One region of the Mesorhizobium sp. M8A.F.Ca.ET.202.01.1.1 genome, then DNA from elsewhere that is predicted to be linked to it. Evidence: riboswitches for the same ligand, from Rfam matches in the RefSeq annotation. Region 1 holds a riboswitch; each other region holds the start of a gene.
The links. A riboswitch is a leader RNA that binds a small molecule or an ion and turns the genes downstream of it on or off. The one in region 1 is predicted to bind cobalamin.

Region 1 (5,141 bases):
TGGATCAACCTGCCGGCATCACGGCTGACGGCGGTGCTGATTGTGCTGGCCGCTTTCCTGGTCAAGGGCACCGACCCCGGCAATGCCTGGCAGGCGGTACGGCGCGACGCGAAAAAACACCGCTCGCCCAATGCCGGCTGGCCGGAAGCGGCCATGGCCGGCGCACTTGGCCTCGCGCTCGCCGGGCCGCGCAGCTATGGCGGCGTCGTGGTCGACGACGTCTTCATGGGCGAAGACGGACGACGCGATGTCGACAGCGGCGACATCCGGCGGGCGCTCCAACTTTATCGTGTCGCCGACTATTTGCTGATTGGCCTGTTTGGGCTGATCGCGGTGATCGCAATCCTGGTGTTCTAGAACTCGATGCCCTGCTGCGCTTTTACGCCGGCGGAAAAATGGTGCTTCGTCAGCCCCATCTCGGTGACCAGGTCCGCCGCCTCGACCAGCGCCGGCTTCGCGTTGCGACCGGTGACGACAACGTGCAGGCCCTCGCGGCGAGCCTTGAGCGCGGCAACCACCTTGTCGAGATCGAGATAATCGTAGCGCAGCGCGATGTTGAGTTCATCGAGCACGACAAGGCTGATCGAGGGGTCGCCAATCAATTCCACGGCCTTGGCCCAGGCGGCTTCGGCGGCCGCGATGTCGCGCTTCAGATCCTGCGTTTCCCAGGTGAACCCCTCGCCCATCGCATGCCAGACGACCCGGTCGCCGAAGGCGGCGAAAGCGTCCTTCTCGCCGGTGTGCCATTTGCCTTTGATGAACTGGACGACGCCGACGCGCTTGCCGTAGCCGAGCATCCGCAGTGCGAGACCGAAGGCGGCCGTGGTCTTGCCCTTGCCGGGGCCGGTGTTGACGATCAGCAACCCCTTCTCGATCGTCTTGCCCGCGACCTCGGCGTCCTGCACCGCCTTGCGCTTGGCCATCTTGGCGCGATGGCGTTCTTCATCCCGGTCTTTGGAGCCCTTGTCTTCGGTCATTTCATTTCACCTTGAGCGGTAGCCCCGCCACCATCAGGAGCACCGTATCGGCGACCGCGGCGACCCGCTGGTTGAGCCGACCGGCGTCGTCGCGAAAACGCCGCGCCAGCGCATTGTCGGGCACGATGCCTTGCCCGACCTCGTTCGACACCACGAACCACGGCCCGCGCGGCCGCGACAGAACGTCCGCCAGCCGTCGGCACACGGCCTCGACGTCGTGATCCGCCAGCATGTGATTGGTCAGCCACAGCGTCAGGCAGTCGACAAGCACCGGTTGACCATCCGGCAACGCCTCTAGCGCTTCGGCAAGGTCGAGTGGCACATCGATGGTCGACCAGCCCTCGCCGCGCCGCGAACGATGCAGCGCGATGCGCTCGTGCATCTCGTCGTCATAGGCTTGCGCCGTGGCGATATAGGCCCATGGCGGGGGCAATGCCGTCACCAGGGTTTCGGCGTGCGCGCTCTTGCCGGAGCGCGCACCACCGATGATGAAGGTCAGCTTGCCCAGATCAGGCAAAGCTGTCGCGCAGGCTGGTCGCCGGGCCGGTGAAGCGCCCGCGAACCACGCCGACGACCGCGCCGAGCAACAGCCAGAACACCAGATTTGTCACCGTCACCGCCACCACGAACTGATGATGCAGGCCTTCCGGGATCGGTGTCTCGAAGCTGTCGGGCTGCGGCGCGCCGACAATGTGCGGCGCGACGATCAGCAAGACCGCGAGGATGGTCAACGGCAGCGATCTGCGAAACACGATCAGGCCAAGGCCGATAGCGGTTGCCGCCACCGTTGCCGACCACCAGATCTGGCGCGGCAGGAGATCGGCCGCCGGCATTGCAGGCAGCTCCGGCTGCAGGCCGAGGCCAGGCGCCAGTGTGAACACGGCAAAGCCGGCCAGACCCCAGAAAACGCCCTGGCGCCAGTTGCCGACGCCGCCTGCGAATTCCGAAACCGCGACCAGGACCAATGCGAAGCCGATGCCGGTGACGATATTGGCAAGCACGCTGAAGGCGAAACGCTCTAAGCCGTCGGCCGGCGCCCAGCCTTCATCCTCCGCTACCGGAGCAGCTGCTTCCGCTGCCGGCGCGGCGGAACTCATGGCATTGCCTGCCGGAGCGGCCGTGCTCACGGCGCCGGTATCGGTTGCCGCGGGTGCCGCGCCATGGTCGTGATGATGGCCGCCGCCTGCCTTTTCGTAGACTTCCGCTTTCAGGATCAGTGGAACGGTCGCATAGGCCTGCATGCAGGCGAGAACGACACCGGCCACGAGCCCCGCGATCGCCGCGACGAACACGACGTTGCGAAAAAGGTTCATGATGTCAGATCCCAGTTAGTGGCAGGGAAAGGCCATCGAGTGGCGATAGTCGTGGGCGGCGTTGTGGACCGCATCGATGTGTGAGAAGCCGACAAAACCAACGACGAAGATGCCGAGCAGCGCCGCGAGCGCGAGCTGCATGAAGCGCGACTGCGAGGAGACGGAGGCGCCGAGGGAGACGGTAGCGGTAGTCATGTCTTGTCCTTTCACCCTCCACCCGAGGGCATCGAAGTCAGTTTCCTGTCGCCGGCAGGTCTCCTGGCTCGCGGATAAGCGCCCTTCCCCACCTTCCCGAAGGAAAACCTTCAGTGGCATATGGAGAGGACTACCGCACACAGTTGCGGGGGCAGCCACGGCATTGGGCGAAACCTCGCCCGCACCGCATTCCCTCTTGGCTCCCAAAAAGGAACCGACGACGTTGGTGACTATAGGGAAATTCGCCGCGCGCGGCAAACCAAATTCCGACAGCCGCCAGCGCAGGAGCGTCGTATCGGCAAAGCCGCTCCCATCCCGTCCTGATTGACAAACTTCATGGCCGGGTGTCGGCTGGCAAGCCTCACAGGAAGCCAGCCATGCAGCCCAATGCCAGCGAGCGCGATCCTTATAACGGGCTGACCCGTACCGAGCCGACGCTGCCCTCATCGGCATATTGGGACCAGGAGAGCTATAAGCGTGATCTCGACGCCATCTGGTACAGAGACTGGCTGCTCGTCTGCCGCGAGGCCGATCTGGCGCAGCCGCTTGCCTTCCGCCGATTCCGCATCGGCACGCAGGACATCCTCGTGCTGCGCGACGACACAGGTGAGCTGCGCGCCTTCCACAACACCTGCCGCCATCGCGGCTCGCAGCTTTGCCAGGAGAGCGAGGGCCGCCTGAAAGCGCGGCTGATAACCTGCCCGTATCACGCCTGGTCCTACTCGCTGCGCGGCGAGCTGGTGCGCGTGCCGTCGAAATCGCTGCCTGACGGCTTCGACAAGGCCGATCACCCGCTTTATCGCGTCGCGCTCTCGGTGTGGCGCGGCTTCGTCTTCGTCAATCTTGCTGAAGATGCCGCCGGCTCGGCGCAATCCTCCTTCGATCCCGCGTCCGGCAACCTCGGCAACTGGCCGCTCGAAACGCTGGTCTCAGGCCATGTGCTGCGCAAGGTCATGAACTGCAACTGGAAGATCTTTTGGGAAAACTTCAACGAGTGCCTGCACTGTCCGGGCGTCCACAAGGACCTGTCGCGGCTGGTGCCGATCTATGGCCGCGGCCTGATGAGCCGGCATGACGATCCCGAATGGCTCCGCCACGCCGACAATGACGCGCCGGAATTTTCCGGCGGCTTGCGCGCAGGCGCCCAGACCTGGTCGCGCGACGGCCAGACGCACGGGCCGGTCTTCTCAGGGCTGAAGCCGGCGGAACGCAGCGCCGGCCAGACCTATGCCACCAGCCTGCCCTCGATGTTCATCGTCGGCCATGTCGACTATGTCAGGACCGTGCGCCTGGTGCCGCTCGGTCCCGAACAGACGGAGCTTGTCGCGGAGTGGCTGTTCGCGCCCGAGGCCCTCGCCGAGACCGATATCGACAACATCATCACCTTTGGCACACAGGTGCTGGAGGAGGACGCCGCCATCTGCGAGGTCAACCAGAAGGGCCTACGCTCGATGCGCCACACAGCCGGCGTGCTGATGCCCGAGGAATATGATCTGCACCGCTTCCACAATTGGGTGCGCGAGCGCCATGCGGCGGTGACATGAGGGTATGTCGAGATTCAGGTCAGGCCGGCATCACCTGAATATCGACATACCTACAGGGACTTCGGCAGGTAGCGCCAGGTCATGAAGCCGCAAAACGCCGCCAGCAGGCTGAGGGTGACGAACACCGATCCCAGGCCGAAGAACGCCAGCACCACCGAATAGACCAGCGGCGGCGTCAGTTCGGAAAAATCGAGATAGGTGCGGTAGACCGCCGCCATCTGCGCCCGCTCATAGGAGCGTACCGAGCGCATGAAGGCGGTCGAACCCAGGGCGTCGAGCGCGATGGTGAAGAAGGCGCCGCACAACAGGAAGGCGCCGGTCAGCAACGGTGCTGTCGCTCCGATCGTGCCGGCGGCCAGCAGCGATGCCGACATGGCGAAATAGGCAAACGTCATGGTGCGCCGGCCGCCAAAGCGCTTTCCTGCCTTGCCCCAGAAGATAGCCATGAACAAAAGCGCGTTGCCGGCCGAGACCAGCAGGCCGCCGGCGATATCGCCCTGCCCGGTGATGACCATGAACAGCGGCCCATAGACGAAAAACGTCGTCCAGAAGCAGGACCGGCCGAAGGCGATCAGCCAGGCGAGCCTGAGCCTCGGCTGCGCCACGAAGCGGCCGATATTGGCGAGCGGATTGGCGGGCCGCGTCTTGCCCGGGCGGATCGACGGGTTGTCACCCAGCCGGTAGGTCCAGAACAGCGCCAGCAAGGCAAACGCGAACACGGCCACCGCGCCATGCGCGGCGTAGATGCCGAAATGCGCGTAAAGAAAGATGCCGAGCGTCGGCCCACAGGTCCAGGCAACCATCGACCACGCCATGCGCAGCGATTCGGCCTGCATGAAGTCGGTCTTGCGGATGTGGTCCATGATGTAGAGGTTGAGCGTGATCGACAGCGCGCTGGCGCCCATGACGCGGCACAGCATGCCGGCCAGTTGCCCGGCGAGCGTATGGGTAACGAAGAACAGCGAGCCTATGGCAAGCAGGCAGGCGCCGGCGGTGTACACCCACCGCCGCGCGAAGCGGCGGATCAGCATCGGCATGAACAGGGTCACCGACAGGCCGAGCAGCGACACGACGGTGTAGAGGATCGAGACAACCTGCTCGTTGTGCAGGAT
Region 2 (5,141 bases), on a different contig from region 1:
CATCAATCCGACAAAGCCGATCACGCCGGCGACCGAGACGAGGATTGCCGTCGAGAAAGCGGCCACGAGAAATGTCGTCCTGCGCATGCGCGCCACCGGCACGCCTAGACTCTCGGCGGCGCTCTCACCGGCGAGGAAAGCGTCCAGGCTGCGATGGCTCCACAGCCCGTAGGCCGCGATCGTGCCGGCGCCCACCGCCCCCAGCCATACATTGTCCCAGCGCGCCAGCCCGAGCCCGCCCATGGTCCAGAACAGGACCGAATGAGCCGCGCGCTGGTCACCGGCAAAAACCAGATAATTGGTCAAGGCCGTGAACATGAAGGAAACGGCAAGACCGGCGAGGATCAGCCGCTCAGGACCTTGCCCCCTCACCCGCGCCACCAGCAAAAGCACGATGGAGGCGGCGAGGATGCCGCCAGTGAACGCAGCCACGGGCAAGGTCCAGATGCCGAAACTGTCGCCGAACACGGTAATGACGGAAACCGCGCCGGCGGCGGCCCCCGACGACAGGCCGAACAGGAAGGGGTCGGCAAGATCGTTACGGGTCACCGTCTGCAAAAGCGCGCCGACGATGCCCAGCCCGCCGCCGACACAGATCGCCAGGATCGTGCGCGGCAGCCGCAGGTCGACGACGATCTTGCCGACCGGGCCCGATATCTCAGGCTCGTCCAGTCCGACGGCACGGCCAAGGGCGGCGATGACATCGCTCAGAGGTATCAGCGTCGAGCCATAAGCGATCGACAGCAGCGCGAGAGCGACGAGCGTCACCGCGCCCGCCGTCATGGCCAGCGTGAAGGCCCTGTGCCCTGAAAGCACGCCGGATTTGTGCTCTCGGGCAAGATCCATCAGAACGCTTCCGGATGCATCGCCCTGGCGATCTTGCCGATGGCTTCGATGTTCGCCGGTCCTGGTGTCAGCTCGGCATAACGAAGCGCCACGAAGCGCTCGTTCCTGACCGCGTCCGTCTCCTTCATCGCCGGGTGCGCCTTCAGGAAATCGAGCAGTTTCCTGTAGCCGCCGCCGTCCTGATAATCGAGCAGGATGAGGAATTGCGGATTGCGCGCCGCCACCGTCTCCCAGTCCGTGTTGCCCCAGCTCGTTTCCAAGTCGGCCATGATATTGTCGCCGCCGGCCGCCGAGATCATGGCGCTGGGGATGGCGAATTTTCCCGCGGTAAACGGCTTGTCCTCGCCGGAATCGTAGAGGAACACGCGTGTTCCCTTCGCGCTGCCGACCTTGGCGCTGATCTCGGCGAGTTGCGCCTTCCAGCCGGCAACAAGCTGTTCCGCTTCTGCCTCCTTGCCGAAGATCTTGCCCAGCTTTTCGAGGTCGCCATAGAGCAGGTCCATGGAGGCGGCCGGGCGGCTCTTGTCGAGGTGGACGCAGCTTTCGGTCAGTACCAGCGTCTTGATGCCGTGCGGAGCGAGCGTGTCGGGCGTCACGTCGCCGCCGGGCTTCATGCCGTAGTACCAGCCGGCGAAGAAGACGTCGGGCTCGACGGCGACGAGGTTCTCCAGGGTCGGATATTTCGGCGCCAGTTCGGGAATGGCACCCTGTTCGGCCTTGAATTCGGGGCCGACCTTGTACCATCCACTGATGCCCGTCAGGCCGACGATCGAAGGCTGCAGCTTCAGCGCGAAGGCCATCTCGGCCATGTTGAGATCATGGATGACGGCGCGCTTCGGCGGAGCGTCGAAGGTCAGCGGCTTGCCGCAGCTGTCGACGGTGACGGGGAAGGCGAAGGCCGTCGAGGCCAGCAGCGAGAGGGCGAGCGAGAAGGCAAGGCGTTTCACGGATTTGCTCCTTGGTTGAACCGTGTCGGACGATGAGGGGCGTTGATCAGGATGGCGGCGAGGCGCGGTTCGGAAGGTCGAACACCGTCAGTTCGCGATCCTCGGTGGGATGGCGCAGGCGAAACACGTCGACGCCGAAAATCTCGCGGATCAGCTGTTGCGTCAACGCCTCGTGCGGCGGCGCCAGCGCCTGCAGCCGGGCTTCGTTCATCACCGCGACCCTGGTGGCGAAGGGTGCCACCAGGGTCAGATCGTGCAGCACCGCGATAACGGTCATGCCGAAGCCGGCCACCAGTTCGAGCAGCTGCGCGCGGGCGCGCGGGTCAAGGTGGTTGGTCGGTTCGTCGAGAAAAAGGATCTTGGGCTCCTGCGCGATGGCACGCGCAAGCTGGGCGCGCTGGCGTTCGCCACCAGACAGCGAGCCGATGCTCCGGCCGAGCAACGACAACAGGCCGGTCCGGCGCAGCGCGTCCACCACAATGTCGCGTTCCTCGCTCCGGCCCCTCAGGCCGGCATGCGGGACGCGGCCAAGCTCGACATAGTCGATCACCGCCAAACGCGGATCCGGTTGGTCGCTCTGGCCCACGACGGCGATATGCAGGGCCCGCTTGGCGGGCGAAATCATGTCCAGGCGCCGCCCGCCAAGCTTCACCTCTCCGAAGCTCGGCCTGAGCATGCCGGACAACATGCGCAGCAACGTGGTCTTGCCGGCGCCGTTGGGGCCAATGATGGCAAGGCGGTCGCCTGATGTCACCGACAGGCTGACCGCATGGACCAGATGCCGGCCATTCGCTATCGCGCCCAGGTCGCACGCATCGAGAAGCGGCGTTGTCATCGACTGCCTTCCGCCAGCTTGCCCGCCCCCGGAATGCGGGCAAGCGTCTTGCCGGCCAGGCGCGGCGGACGTTGTCCGGAATTGCACCAGCCGTCGGCAAGCGAAGCGTAGAGCCGGGCAAATCGCACGAGGTCGGCGGCGTCGGCCTGCGCGTCGATCGACCCGAAGAGATAGGCGGCCTTGCCTGGTGCCTGGAAAGCCACCGTCAGGGGGCGCGCGCAACCCGCCATGCAAGCCACGCCCTCGACCGTGAAACCATGCGCCACGTCAGGCTGGGCCGAGAGGCGGAAGCGCAACTCGGCGCACAAACCTTCGCCCGACCTGATGCCGGTCGGCACGTCGCGGCAAAGGGTGCACACGATGATCTGGTGCATGGGGCTGGGCTGAATACGATCGATTGTGCCGTCCAACTTCCCGTCACTTTCAAAACTGGCGACGGAAGGATGTTGGTCGACCGGCCGACAAGACCGATGTCCACGTTTCCTCCCGGCACACCCCGTCCGGTCAACTCAGTGATGGCAGGTCTCCTGGCTCACGGGTCTCTGCGCAATCCTGCCTTCCCAGCCTTGCCGGCCAGTGGCGTTCCGGATCTTGCTCGCCGCTTACAGTTGCGGGGGCAGCCGCGGCCTCGACCCCAAAACCGGGTCTCACCGCGTTCCCTTTTCACCCCTCGCCTTTCGGCTCGGGGACCATCACGAGTCGCAGCCTATGCCGCGAGCGGTTTCGAGGCAAGGCGACTGCCTTGTTTTGTTATAACAGAACTTATACGAGAGCAAGCCTGCCGTCGGCATGGCGTGCACGGACTTTACGTCCACGCCTGACAGCGTTGCCGTTTTCGATTTTGCGCCATGCGCAATTTCGATCAAACTGGCCGGGCAACGAGGCGCCAGAGTGAAGACGCCACATGCGAGGAACACATGAACCCGACCGAGAAAGCGCTATGGTTTGTCGAAAGCCATCTGCCGGAGGCTGTTACGCTCGACGACGTCGCCCAAAGCAGCGGCGTGTCGCGCTTTCATGTGACACGCGCCTTCGGCGCGGCCACCGGCCGTTCCGTCATGGGTTACATGCGCTCGCGCCGGCTGACCGAAGCGGCGCGCAGGCTCGCCGGCGGCGCGCCCGACATACTGTGCGTCGCGCTCGACGCCGGCTACAACTCGCATGAGGCTTTCACCCGTGCCTTCCGCGACCAGTTCGGCACCACGCCGGAACTGGTGCGCGCGCAAGGTTCGACCAAGACACTCGATCTCGTGGAGCCTATCCTGATGGACCATACCCTGCTCACCAGCCTCGAACCACCGCGCTTCGAGACCAGCCGACCTTTCCTCATCGCCGGCTTCGGCGAGCGCTACAGCTGCGAATCGAGCGCCGGCATTCCGATGCAGTGGCAGCGTTTCAGCCCTTATATCGGCAACATACCCGGCGAAGTCCCAGGCGTTTTCTACGGTGTCTGCCTCAACGGCGACGATGCCGGCAATTTCGACTATGTCGTCGGCGTCGAAGTGTCGGACTTCTCCGACCTGCCGAAGGACTTCTACCGGGTGCGCGTGCCGGCGCGGAAATACGCCGTTTTCACGCATCGCGAGCACATCTCGACCATCCGGCGCACGGTCAACACGATCTGGAACAGCTGGCTCCCGGCCTCCGGCCATGAAATCGCCGACGCGCCGGAATTCGAGCGCTATGGGCCCGAATTCGATGCCCGCACCGGCAATGGCGGGCTGGAGATCTGGGTGCCGGTCAAGGCATAGAGGCGCCGCTACAGCTCCAGATCCCAGTTCTGTCCAACCAGATCCTTGCCGAAGGAATGGTGAGGCTCTTCCTCGGTCAGCTTGAAACCGGCCGCCTGGTAGATGTGCCGGGCCGCGGTCAGAATGTCGTTGGTCCACAAAGTCAGCGTCTTGTACCCCCTGGCGCGGGCAAAGCCGATGCATTCCTCGACCAGCCGTTTGCCGATGCCGAGGCCTCGCGCCGACGGTTCGACATAGAGCAGCCGCAGCTTGGCCACCTGATCGGATTTGCGCACGACGAAGACCGAGCCGACGACCTCGCCTTCCCGCTCGGCGATCCAGCCGCGCTCCCATTTCGGATCGAATTTCTTTACGAACTCGCCGAGGATCTCAGCGACTAGCGCCTCATAGGTTTCGTCCCAGCCATAGTCCTGCGCGTAGAGCATGCCCTGGCGGCGCGTGACCCAGCCGATGTCGCCAACCTCTAGCGGCCGCAGGATGTAAGGCACCTTGGGTTCGGGTCTGTCGCCGAGCAGGTCCTGAACGATGCGCATGGCCTTGACCAGCCGATCCTGGTCGACGGGCGCCAGTCGATCGAGCAGCGCTCGCACCTGGTCGTGCGAATCCTGGTTGAGCGGCGCGAAGGCTTCCCTGCCCGCCGGCGTCAGCGCGATCGAGGCGCGGCGCGCGTCCGCTTCGGTGGCTTCGCGCTCGACCAGACCGCGTTCCTCGAATTTTTTGAGCAAACGGCTGACATAGCCAGGGTCGAGGCCGAGATCGCGC
Region 3 (5,141 bases), on a different contig from region 1:
CACCCGCCGGGCGGGCAATGAGGAGATCGTCTGCGTCTTCAATCTGGGCGCTGCGCCAGCGAAGGTTGACCTCGGCAACCGAACCCTGCAACCTTTGGCGGGACACGGATTTTCCGGGCAGGCAAGCACCGGTACGGTCGAACTCGGCGGTTACGGCGCCTGGTTCGGGCGCATAGGCTGAACATCTGAGGAACCACTGGGAGGAAATCAATGGCCGATGTCAATTTGAGACAAGTGAAGAAGTCCTACGGCAATCTCAACATTCTCCACGGCATCGACCTCGACATCAAATCGGGCGAATTCATCGTCTTCGTCGGCCCGTCGGGCTGCGGCAAGTCGACCTTGCTGCGCTCGATCGCCGGGCTTGAGGAAATCACCTCGGGCGAACTCAAGATCGACGGCCAGGTGGTCAACGACGTGCCGCCATCGAAGCGCGGCATCGCCATGGTGTTCCAGTCCTACGCGCTCTATCCGCACATGACAGTCTACGACAACATGGCCTTCTCGATGAAGATCGGCAAGGAAAGCAAGGCCGAGATCGACAAACGGGTGCGGCAGGCCGCCGAAATCCTGCAGCTGACCAAATATCTCGACCGCCTGCCCAAGGCGATGTCGGGCGGCCAGCGTCAGCGTGTCGCCATCGGCCGCGCCATCGTGCGCAATCCAAAAGTGTTCCTGTTCGACGAACCGCTGTCGAACCTTGACGCGGCACTGCGCGTCGCCACGCGTATCGAGATCGCCAAGCTCAAGGAATCGATGCCCAACACGACCATGATCTATGTCACCCACGACCAGGTCGAGGCGATGACGCTGGCCGACCGCATCGTGGTGCTAAAGGATGGCCACATCGAGCAGGTCGGCACGCCCATGGAGCTCTACAAGAACCCCGGCAACCTATTCGTCGCCCAGTTCATCGGCTCGCCGGCCATGAACATCCTGCCGGCCACGGTCGACAAGACGGGCAACCCGACCATCATCAGCCATGTCGGCGGCCGCAAGGCGACGGTGCCGATCGCGACGCCTGCTTCGGCAAAGGGAGCGGCGGTCAGCTTCGGCGTGCGGCCGGAAGATCTCGCGATCGCCAGTGGTGCGGACTATCTGTTCGAGGGGACGGTCGATTATGTCGAGCAGCTCGGCGAGGTTCAGTTGGTCTATATCGACATCGGCCGTGCCGACCTGCCGCTGGTGACCAAGCTGCCGGGCAATGTCGAGGTCAGGCGCGGCTCGACGCTGCAGTTGACCGCCAATGCCGGCGACCTTCATATCTTCGATGCGGATGGACGGTCGTTCGCGCTGCACGAAGCGGAAGCAAAAGCCGCCTGAGGCCAGCCATGTCTCGACAACAAAAAAAGAGAGCAGCGGGCAGGCCCGCCGCTCTCTTTTTATACATCACGACGGCTGGTTAGTTGTTGCCGAAGAGATTGCGGTCTGCGCCGTGAGGGGCGGACTTCTGCACGTCGCCGGACGAGTTGAGCAGCTTGTAGATGGGTGAGTCGCTGTTGCGGACCGAACCCGTATGCGACGTATCGACATTGACGGTCGACGATGCAGTGGGCTGATTGGCGCCATTGGAGCCATAGTTGTCACTGCCGGCGAAAGCGCTGCCGGAGAGGGCCAGAACGGCGGCGGCAGCAATGAGGATCTTGTTCATTTCCAATACTCCTAACGTCTTGAATTCCACGAGTGGCGAGCGAGCCCGCCACTCGCAACAGGCGTCAACGGCCGAAGAGGTTGCGATCGCTACCCGGCCGGGTAGGCGCCTCGGTGGCCGGAGCCGACTTGCCGATCGACGCGGTGTTCGCGTTGTCGGTCGACGTGACAGCCGCCTGGTTGGCACCGCTCGAACCGTAGTTGTCGCTGCCGGCAAAGGCGCTGCCGGAGAGGGCCAAGACGGCGGCGGCGGCAATGAGGATCTTGTTCATTTTAGGTACTCCTGAATTTGTGGCATCCACCCCGCGCGGCAGGGTCGCCCCGCCGCAAGCCGGGGATCGGCTGTTAGTTGTTGCCGAAGAGATTGTGGTCGGCGCCCTGGGCAGGCGTCTGAGCAGCCGGCTCCGACTTGCTGGTCGAAGCGGTGTACGAGCTGTCGACAGTGGCAGCGGGGGTGGCGGCGTTCGAACCGTAATGGTCGCTACCAGCGAAGGCGCTGCCGGAAATGGCCAGAAGGGCGGCGGCAGTGAGAACAATCTTTTTCATTTTGGGTACTCCAGTATTTTTCCGTCCGTCTAGCGGCGTGTCTTGGGATTAAAATCGCGTCGTTCGGACCGCCCCGATGTGGGAGAGGACCTCTGCTGTTTCCAATCACGAAGTTGTTCAGCGTGGACCATGACTCTACCACTTGAAATTGTGCCAGTGATTTCCACATCTGTTATTTTCTGTCGTTATATCAATCAGTTAGCTAAAAATGGCACCCCGATCACCAACTGTATCGGAGGCTCGGCGTTCACACCGTCCTGCACGCACCGTCAACAGAAACGAACCGTTCGGTTCGATTTTAGAATCTGCTAATAGTCACTTTTCGAAACTGTTAACCTTTTCGCCCCCGGCAAAGGGGTCGAAAAAACGGTGCCGGCGCGCCTGGCGACAGAAGGCGATTTGATGATGCGACCCCTGTCACGACGTTCCAGCATGCGTGTCGCGCCGCATGGATGCGATGTCGCTTTCATGCCGATGTCGCAAACCCTGCCGTGATTAGATCAGGCATCTCAGGTGCCGCTGCGTGACGACGGAGCGGAGAATTGGGAAGCCGGTCAGATTCCGGCGCTGCCCCCGCAACGGTGGTGGAGTTCAAGTCGCAACGGGAGACCACTGGGCGTAAGCCTGGGAAGGTGTCGCGATGGTCCGTAAGGACGACTCCAGAGCCCGGAAACCAGCCCGAGATGGCTAGAACTCGACTGATCGCGGTGGGCGGTCAAGAGGCGGATGGTGTTTGTCCGGCTTTGCGCCGATCTGCGTCCAGTCCTTCCTCAATCACCACCAGTTCAGTCCTTGAAAATGAGGACAGGACATGGACGCGCGCAACGACATGCTGAGGCTCTTGAACAGCCGCAGACAAGGCTTTTCGCTGGAACAGCCTTTTTACACCGACCCGGACTACTTCAAGCTCGACATGGAGCTGATCTGGTATCGCGACTGGCTGTTCATCGGCCATGATTGCGAATTGCCCAAGCCGGGCAGCTTCATCACCGTGCAGATCGGCGACTATCCTATCGTGCTGGTGCGCGATCAGCAGGGCAAGATCAACGCCTTCCACAATTCCTGCCGCCATCGCGGCAGCCGCGTCTGCAACAGCGACAAGGGCATGGCCGCCAAACTGGTCTGTCCCTATCACCAGTGGACCTATGAGCTGGACGGGCGCCTGCTGTTCGCCCGCCAGATGGCCGAGGGGTTCGACAAGAGCCAGTTCGGGCTGAAGCCGGTCGCCTGCGAAAGCGTCGCCGGCTATGTCTTCATCTGCCTGGCCAAGGAGCCGGCCGACTTCGCGCCGATGCGGGCGATGATCGAGCCCTATCTCAAGCCGCACCGGCTGAGCGAGGCCAAGATCGCCTTCGAGAGCACGATCATCGAGAAGGGCAATTGGAAGCTGGTCTGGGAAAACAACCGCGAATGCTATCATTGCGCGGGCAATCATCCCGAACTGTGCAAGACCTTCCCGGAAGCACCGACCGTGACCGGCGTGCAAGGCGCCGACAGCGATCCGGAGATGCTGGCGCACTGGGCGAAGTGCGAAGCTGTTGGCCTGCCCAGCAAATTCCGCATCGACCCGGCCGGGCAATACCGCGCCACCCGCGCGCCGCTGCTGCGCGACGCCCAGAGCTACACGATGACCGGCAAGCGGGCGGTGAGGAAGGACCTGTCCGACAGCGTTTCGGCCGACCGCATCGGCACGCTGATGCACTATCACTACCCGACGACCTGGAACCACATCCTCGTTGATCATGCCGTCACCTTCCGCGTGCTGCCGGTCAGCGCCACCGAAACGGCAGTGACGACGAAGTGGTTGGTGCACAAGGACGCGGTCGAGGGTGTCGACTACGATCTCGCCGAACTCACCCATGTCTGGACCGAGACCAACGACCAGGACCGCCGGATCGTCGAGGAGAACGCTTTCGGTATCCTGTCGCCGGCCTATGAACCCGGCCCGTATTCGGAGCTGCATGAAGGCGGCGTCATCCAGTTCGTCGACTGGTATGCCCGCTTCATCGGTCCGCGCCTGGCCGAAGGCGGGCGGCCGGCGCTGCGCAGCGTCGCCTAGCGCATGTCACCCAAAAGTGTGCAGCGGTTTTGGGATCACGACATCCGCAAAATGAAAGGTATGCAGGGATGAATGCGATGACCGACCTTGGCCTCTATCGCCATCTCGACCAGATGGCGCCCTGGAACGACAGGCTGCAGGTGCTGGAAGTGACCGGTGTCAGCGACGAGGCGCCCGACGTCAAGACCTTCACCTTCCGGTCCGACAACCAGACCTGGTTCCGCTACAAGCCGGGCCAGTTCGTGACGCTGGAACTGCCGACGCCGGATGGGCCGCTGATGCGCACCTACACGCTGTCGTCGTCGCCGTCGCGGCCGTTCTCGATCGCGGTGACGGTGAAGGCGCAGGCGGGCAGCATCGGCACACGCTGGATGTTCGATCACCTGGCGCCCGGCTCGCACGTCAAGGCCTATGGACCGGGCGGCGACTTTTCACTGCACAGCCATCCGGCGGCGAAATATCTGTTCGTCTCGGCCGGCTCCGGCGTGACGCCGATGATGTCGATGCTGCGCTGGCTGAACGACTGTGCGCCATGGACCGATGTCGGTTTCGTCAACTGCGCGCGGCGCCCGGAAGAAATCATCTTCCGCAAGGAACTCGAACTGCTCGGGGGCCACATGCCTGGCCTGTCGCTCGGCTTCATGATCGAGGAGCGGTCGAGCCGCGAGGGCTGGTACGGCCATATGGGCCGCATCGACGCCATCCGGCTGCCGCTCCTGGCACCCGATTTCCGCGAACGCGAAATCTTCTGCTGTGGGCCCGATCCCTTCATGCGCGCCGTGCGCGGCATGCTCGAAGCCGCCGGCTTCGACATGGCAAAGTACCATCAGGAAAGCTTTGCCGCGCCGACCGTGGACGAAGTCCCGGCACCGTTTGCCGCGCCGGC
Region 4 (5,141 bases), on a different contig from region 1:
TAGAGCGTTTCGGAGTCCGCCCGCACCGGAGACCGCAATCCCTGGAAATCACCGATGACGACGCGCCCGCTGACGCCGTCGGCATCGATCTCGGGAAGCCGAAGCGCCGCTGTGTTCTCGAACACCGGCGCAACCTCTTCCTTGCCATCGGGCAGTGCCAGCCAAGTCTGCAAGCCGGAGATGGACATCGGCGCGCCGCGCAATTCCTGTGGCGTGCGCTCGGAATGGACGATGCCACGGCCCGCGGTCATCAGGTTCACGTCGCCGGGCTGGATCACCATTTCGGTGCCGAGCGAATCGCGATGCCGGATCTTGCCGTCGAACAGATAGGTCACGGTCGACAGGCCGATATGCGGGTGCGGACGGACATCGAGCGCCTGGCCGGCGCGCAGGATGGCCGGGCCCATGCGGTCGAAGAAGATGAACGGCCCGACCAGCCGCCTCTTGGCGGTCGGCAACGCGCGGCGCACTTCGAAGCCGCCAATATCCTTGGCGTTGGGGATGACCATCAACTCGATCTGGTCGCTGGCGAAGGCATCGCCGGCCTCAGGGTCTTTCCCCGGGAAGAAGCTCATGAACTCTCCTGGTCAGCGCTCGGTGGCTGCCTCAGCCGCATCAGGCAAAGCGGATCGCGGCCTTTGCTCTTAGTTTGGCCGCCACCTCTTCGCGATTGCGCGGATGCTGGTGGGTTTCGAGGGAATCAAGCAATTCGCGTGCCGATGCCGCGATGGCTTCGACAGCATGATCGAACGCATGCTGGTTCTGTTTCGACGGCCGCGTCGTTCCACTCAGCTTGCGGACAAACTGGAGTGCCGCGTCGCGGACTTCGTCGTTGGTTGCCGGCGGATCAAAATTGAACAGGGTCTTGATGTTTCTGCACATCGTTTCCAAACCTCCTCTTGTCCGTTTCAATCGGGACGAACTGTATCCTCAATCATGATCGTGTCCAAAAATCGGTAAGACTGCGAGGGCGCCTTAGTCCGCGTCGAGCGGCTCGGTTCCAACCGGCTTGCCATCGCGCGACAGCCTGATCTTCTCGACCTTGTCCTCGGCTGCCTTCAGCAAGCGGTCGCAATGCGCCTTCAGCGCCTCGCCGCGCTCGTAGATCCGGATCGACTGGTCGAGCGGCACGTCGCCGCGCTCCAGATCATCGACGATCTTCTCCAGCGCGTCGAGTGCCTGTTCGAAGCTCATCGCCTTGACGTCTTCGTTGATCTCACCGCTCATCATTCATCCTTTCATCAGTCGCCCGACATGGGCGGCGACCGAAAATGCCAATCCTTGCAGATCGTAGCCACCCTCGAGCAGGCTGACGAGCCGGTTGCCGCCGTGGCGTGCGGCGCGCTGCATCAGTTGGCCGGTCGCCCAGTCGAAATCGTCCTCGGTCAGATTGATCTCGGCCAGCGGGTCGCGGTGGTGCGCGTCGAAGCCGGCCGAAATGATGATCAGGTCGGGGGCGAAATTGTCGAGCGATGGCAGCACGCGCGACAGGAAGGCATCGCGAAACACCTCGCTGCCGGTCTGTGGCGCCAGCGGCGCGTTGACGATGTTGCCGGCACCGGTCTCGTTCTTCGCCCCGGTGCCCGGGTACAACGGCATCTGGTGCGTCGAGCAATAGAGCACCGACGGATCGTCCCAGAAAATATCCTGCGTGCCGTTGCCGTGATGCACGTCCCAGTCGACGACGGCGACACGCTCGGCGCCGTGCCTCTTCTGCGCGTAGCGGGCAGCGATCGCGGCCGTGTTGAAGAAGCAGAAGCCCATTGCCGTGGTCTTTTCGGCATGGTGGCCAGGCGGACGGGCGGCGACGAAGACATTGTCGGCGCGGCCCGCAAAGACGTCGTCGACGGCGGCGTTGGCGGCGCCGATCGCCGTGATCGCGGCCTGCCAGCTCTTCGGGCTGGCGGTGGTGTCGGCGTCGATGTGGGCAATGCCTTCGTGGGGGATGGCGGCGCGGACACGCGCGACGAAATCGGCGGGATGCGCATAGAGGATCGTCGCCTCGTCGCCTTGCGGTGCCTCGACGCGGTCGAGCGCGGCAAAAGCTTCGTCGTCGAGCACGCGCTCGATGGCGCGCAGGCGGTCGGGCCGCTCGGGGTGACCCGGCGGGGTGATGTGTTCGAGAAAGATGGGGTGCGTGTAGAGACGGGTAGCCATCTCCCCTATCTAGTGCCCCGGCGCCGTAATGGCCATGCGCAGCGGCTTGATCGCTGGGGAAAATCACGCCTGCGTCCATTGGCGTCGCTGCGGGGATTGGCGGCGCTGGGGCTTCGGCGTAAGGTTGCCGCCACTGCCTGGTGCCTGCCGGTCTGTTTGTTTTAGCCGCATTCTGCGACGCCAAATGATTTCACTTGGCTGCAAATGCTCCGGCGGGAGAATCGGGAACACGGTTGAATTCCGTGGCGTGCCCAACGCTGTAAGGGGGACCGCGCCGGTAAATGCCACTGTCGATGACGGGAAGGCACCGGACGCGGGTTGATCCCGAGCCAGAAGACCGGCCTGGCAGGCATCGTCATCCGCATGGTCAGGCGGATGACATCAGAGCGATGTGGGTCCTCTTGGACGCGCAAAGTTCGCTCTGAGAATTTGAACTGCTGCAATCGCAAGGGGATAAGCGATGCCGGAAGCCATGACCGCTCCAATGGGCGATGGATTTGATCAGATAGCGCGTGACGCGGTTTATCGCGCCATGTTCACGCGGCGCGACGTCCGCAGCCATTTTACATCGGAGGCGATCGACGATGCAGTGCTGGCGCGGCTGCTGCTTGCCGCCCACCACGCGCCATCGGTCGGCTTCATGCAACCCTGGAATTTCATCGTCATCCGCGATGCCGCGCGACGGGCGAAGGTGCGCGACCTGTTCCTTGCCGCGCGCGAGCAGGAACTGCCGGCAATCGAGGCAGACCGGCAGGCGCTCTACCGCAAGCTCAAGCTCGAAGGCATTTGCGAAAGCGCATTCAACATCTGTATCACCTGCGACCGCGAGCGCTCGAAAGGCTCGCCGCTGGGGCGCTGGCACAACCCGGAAATGGATCTCTACAGCACGGTCTGCGCGGTGCAGAATTTCTGGCTGGCCGCGCGCGCTGAAGGCGTTGGCGTCGGCTGGGTCAGCATCATCGAGGCGCAAGCGCTGAAAAGCCTGCTGTCTGTCCCCGACCACGTGACGCCGATCGCCTATCTTTGCGTCGGCCGTGTCTCGGAGTTCGCGCCGAAACCGGACCTCGAAACGCATGGCTGGGGCCGACGCCTGCCGCTGCCCGACCTGATCATGAGCGAGACGTTTTGCGGCCAGGGTGAGGCACCGCTCAAATTGGCGGTGGCGCGCCTCGACACCGTCGCAGGTGCGCCCGCCAGCCCCGCCGATCAGCGCGTCGCGCCGGCCGTGCCCCAGCGCGAGCCGCCGAAGGTGGAGAGCGCCTTGTCCTTGAGTTCCCGGAACTTCGATGAGGCTTCGGCCAGCCTGGCGTCCCAGGCCGGATCAGGCACCTGGCCCTCGATGGTCCTGAAATAGACCTGCATCAGGCAGGCAATGGCGAATGGCTCGATGAAGGCCGCCTTGAAAGCCCAGGCAAAGACGATGGCGAGCACGAAAGCCCAGCCGGCGAGTTGCCCGGGCATGACGTAAAGAATGGCGGCTGCCGGAGCCAGCATCAGCAGGAAAATCACGAAAGACACCCCCCACATGATGACCGCCAGCCAGACGGCGTTCTTGACCATGGTCTTGCCGTTCTGGGCGTAGAGCACCACGCCTTGGCGCGCCGTCTCGAACGGCGAGGACGAATTGATGCGGATGTTGTAGCCGAGAATGATCTCGTCGACATAGGTCAGCGACAGCCGGATCACCGTGTTGAGGAACGAGACCAGGCCGCTCAGACCGGGGATGGGCAGGAAGGCCGCGATGCCACCCAGCAGGCCGGTGATGGCGCGGATAGCGCCCTTGACCAGCTGGTCGACGACGAAAAGGATGTTCGCCTCGGCAAAGCGCTCGGTCACAACCTCTTTCGCGTAGGCGATCTGGTTCTGGCCGTCGGGAACGTCATGTCCGTCGATCAGATGCACCATGACGGCGATATGGCCTGCCTTGACGACGTAGAGGATGTATTCGCGGATCCAGTAGACGGCGATCGAGACGACGCCGAAACCGACCACACCGCCCCAAAGGGCAAAGGACAACGGTCCGTCGGGATCGGTGGAGATATGTCCGACGCCGTAGCCGACCGAGGCACCGGTGCCGGTGGCCATGACGTAGGCCAGTGTGATGCCGAAATAGACGACCATGCGAAAGACAATGAAAGGCCAGGTCCGCATCATGATGGACACCGACCTGCCGATATCGAAATCCCACATGCCCGATTCTCCCCTCAGAGATGGCTGGGGAGGATGCGCCCAAACCGGCTATTGTCAATTGCAGGCGGTGGCGGAAGCGCCACGGCGGCTCAGTTTGGCTGTGCTTCCGGTTTCTCGAGCAGGCCTTCGAGCAATTGCTTGAACGCCGCCACCACCTTCCTCGACGTCGCTTCGGGATCGTTCGAGTTGGCGATCCGCTGTGCGGCCTGACTGCTCGCACCGTTGATCAATCGCGCCGCCGTTTCGGGATCGACGCCCGGCACCACCATCCCCTCCTGTTGCAGCGCCGTCAGATGATCGGTCATTGAACCGACGCAGGCATTGGCATTCGACCATTGCGCCGGGTCTCCCAGCACGGCCGGACCGTCCCGGAACATGATGCGCTGGATTTCCGGCTCCAGTGCCATTTCGATGTAGGTCGTGCATTCGTCGACGAAATGCTGCCAGCGGGTCGGCGCCCTCGCCGCGACCTCATTCACCCGGGCGGCCATTTCCGCGTCGATCTCGGCGATAACCGCCTGCAGCAGTCCCTTCTTGTCGCCGAAGTGATGATAGAGGGCGCCGCGTGTCAGCCCGGCCGACGCGGTGAAATCGTCCATCGACGCTTCGGCGTAGCCAATGGTGCCGAAAGCCTGGCGGGCCGCCGTGATCAGCTTGGCTCGCGTCTCGGCAATCATCTCCTTGCGGGGTCTGTGCATTGTTCTGGACCTATCCACATACGTCTCGTATGCCAATTGACATACGCAACGTATGAACTACCTGACATTCATACGCATCGTATGTAATTGTCGCAT

Region 2: it holds a riboswitch for cobalamin, as region 1 does, so the genes downstream of both, EN845_RS03085 (DUF1636 family protein) here and EN845_RS15955 (CbtB domain-containing protein) in region 1, are expected to answer to the same signal.
Region 3: it holds a riboswitch for cobalamin, as region 1 does, so the genes downstream of both, EN845_RS30335 (aromatic ring-hydroxylating dioxygenase subunit alpha) here and EN845_RS15955 (CbtB domain-containing protein) in region 1, are expected to answer to the same signal.
Region 4: it holds a riboswitch for cobalamin, as region 1 does, so the genes downstream of both, bluB (5,6-dimethylbenzimidazole synthase) here and EN845_RS15955 (CbtB domain-containing protein) in region 1, are expected to answer to the same signal.

Annotation. Positions count from the first base shown of each region.
Region 1 is NZ_SRUN01000006.1:249,174-254,314, reverse strand. It holds gene cbiB (adenosylcobinamide-phosphate synthase CbiB) at 1-357, shown strand, start outside; gene cobO (cob(I)yrinic acid a,c-diamide adenosyltransferase) at 354-977, opposite strand; gene cobU (bifunctional adenosylcobinamide kinase/adenosylcobinamide-phosphate guanylyltransferase) at 979-1,494, opposite strand; gene EN845_RS15960 (CbtA family protein) at 1,487-2,290, opposite strand; gene EN845_RS15955 (CbtB domain-containing protein) at 2,306-2,485, opposite strand; cobalamin riboswitch at 2,521-2,719, opposite strand; gene EN845_RS15950 (aromatic ring-hydroxylating dioxygenase subunit alpha) at 2,863-4,029, shown strand; gene EN845_RS15945 (MFS transporter) at 4,080-5,141, opposite strand, start outside.
Region 2 is NZ_SRUN01000001.1:571,266-576,406, forward strand. It holds gene EN845_RS03070 (iron ABC transporter permease) at 1-846, opposite strand, end outside; gene EN845_RS03075 (ABC transporter substrate-binding protein) at 846-1,793, opposite strand; gene EN845_RS03080 (ABC transporter ATP-binding protein) at 1,840-2,628, opposite strand; gene EN845_RS03085 (DUF1636 family protein) at 2,625-3,002, opposite strand; cobalamin riboswitch at 3,128-3,337, opposite strand; gene EN845_RS03090 (AraC family transcriptional regulator) at 3,546-4,379, shown strand; gene EN845_RS03095 (helix-turn-helix domain-containing GNAT family N-acetyltransferase) at 4,388-5,141, opposite strand, start outside.
Region 3 is NZ_SRUN01000018.1:115,981-121,121, reverse strand. It holds gene EN845_RS30360 (alpha-glucosidase) at 1-181, shown strand, start outside; gene ugpC (sn-glycerol-3-phosphate ABC transporter ATP-binding protein UgpC) at 211-1,323, shown strand; gene EN845_RS30350 (DUF680 domain-containing protein) at 1,403-1,651, opposite strand; gene EN845_RS30345 (DUF680 domain-containing protein) at 1,716-1,922, opposite strand; gene EN845_RS30340 (DUF680 domain-containing protein) at 1,996-2,196, opposite strand; cobalamin riboswitch at 2,691-2,893, shown strand; gene EN845_RS30335 (aromatic ring-hydroxylating dioxygenase subunit alpha) at 3,008-4,255, shown strand; gene EN845_RS30330 (hybrid-cluster NAD(P)-dependent oxidoreductase) at 4,333-5,141, shown strand, end outside.
Region 4 is NZ_SRUN01000015.1:96,425-101,565, forward strand. It holds gene EN845_RS27835 (pirin family protein) at 1-575, opposite strand, end outside; gene EN845_RS27840 (DUF2277 domain-containing protein) at 616-882, opposite strand; gene EN845_RS27845 (exodeoxyribonuclease VII small subunit) at 976-1,227, opposite strand; gene EN845_RS27850 (histone deacetylase family protein) at 1,231-2,157, opposite strand; cobalamin riboswitch at 2,336-2,518, shown strand; partial or broken gene bluB (5,6-dimethylbenzimidazole synthase) at 2,690-3,196, shown strand; gene EN845_RS27860 (hypothetical protein) at 3,364-4,347, opposite strand; gene EN845_RS27865 (TetR/AcrR family transcriptional regulator) at 4,437-5,045, opposite strand.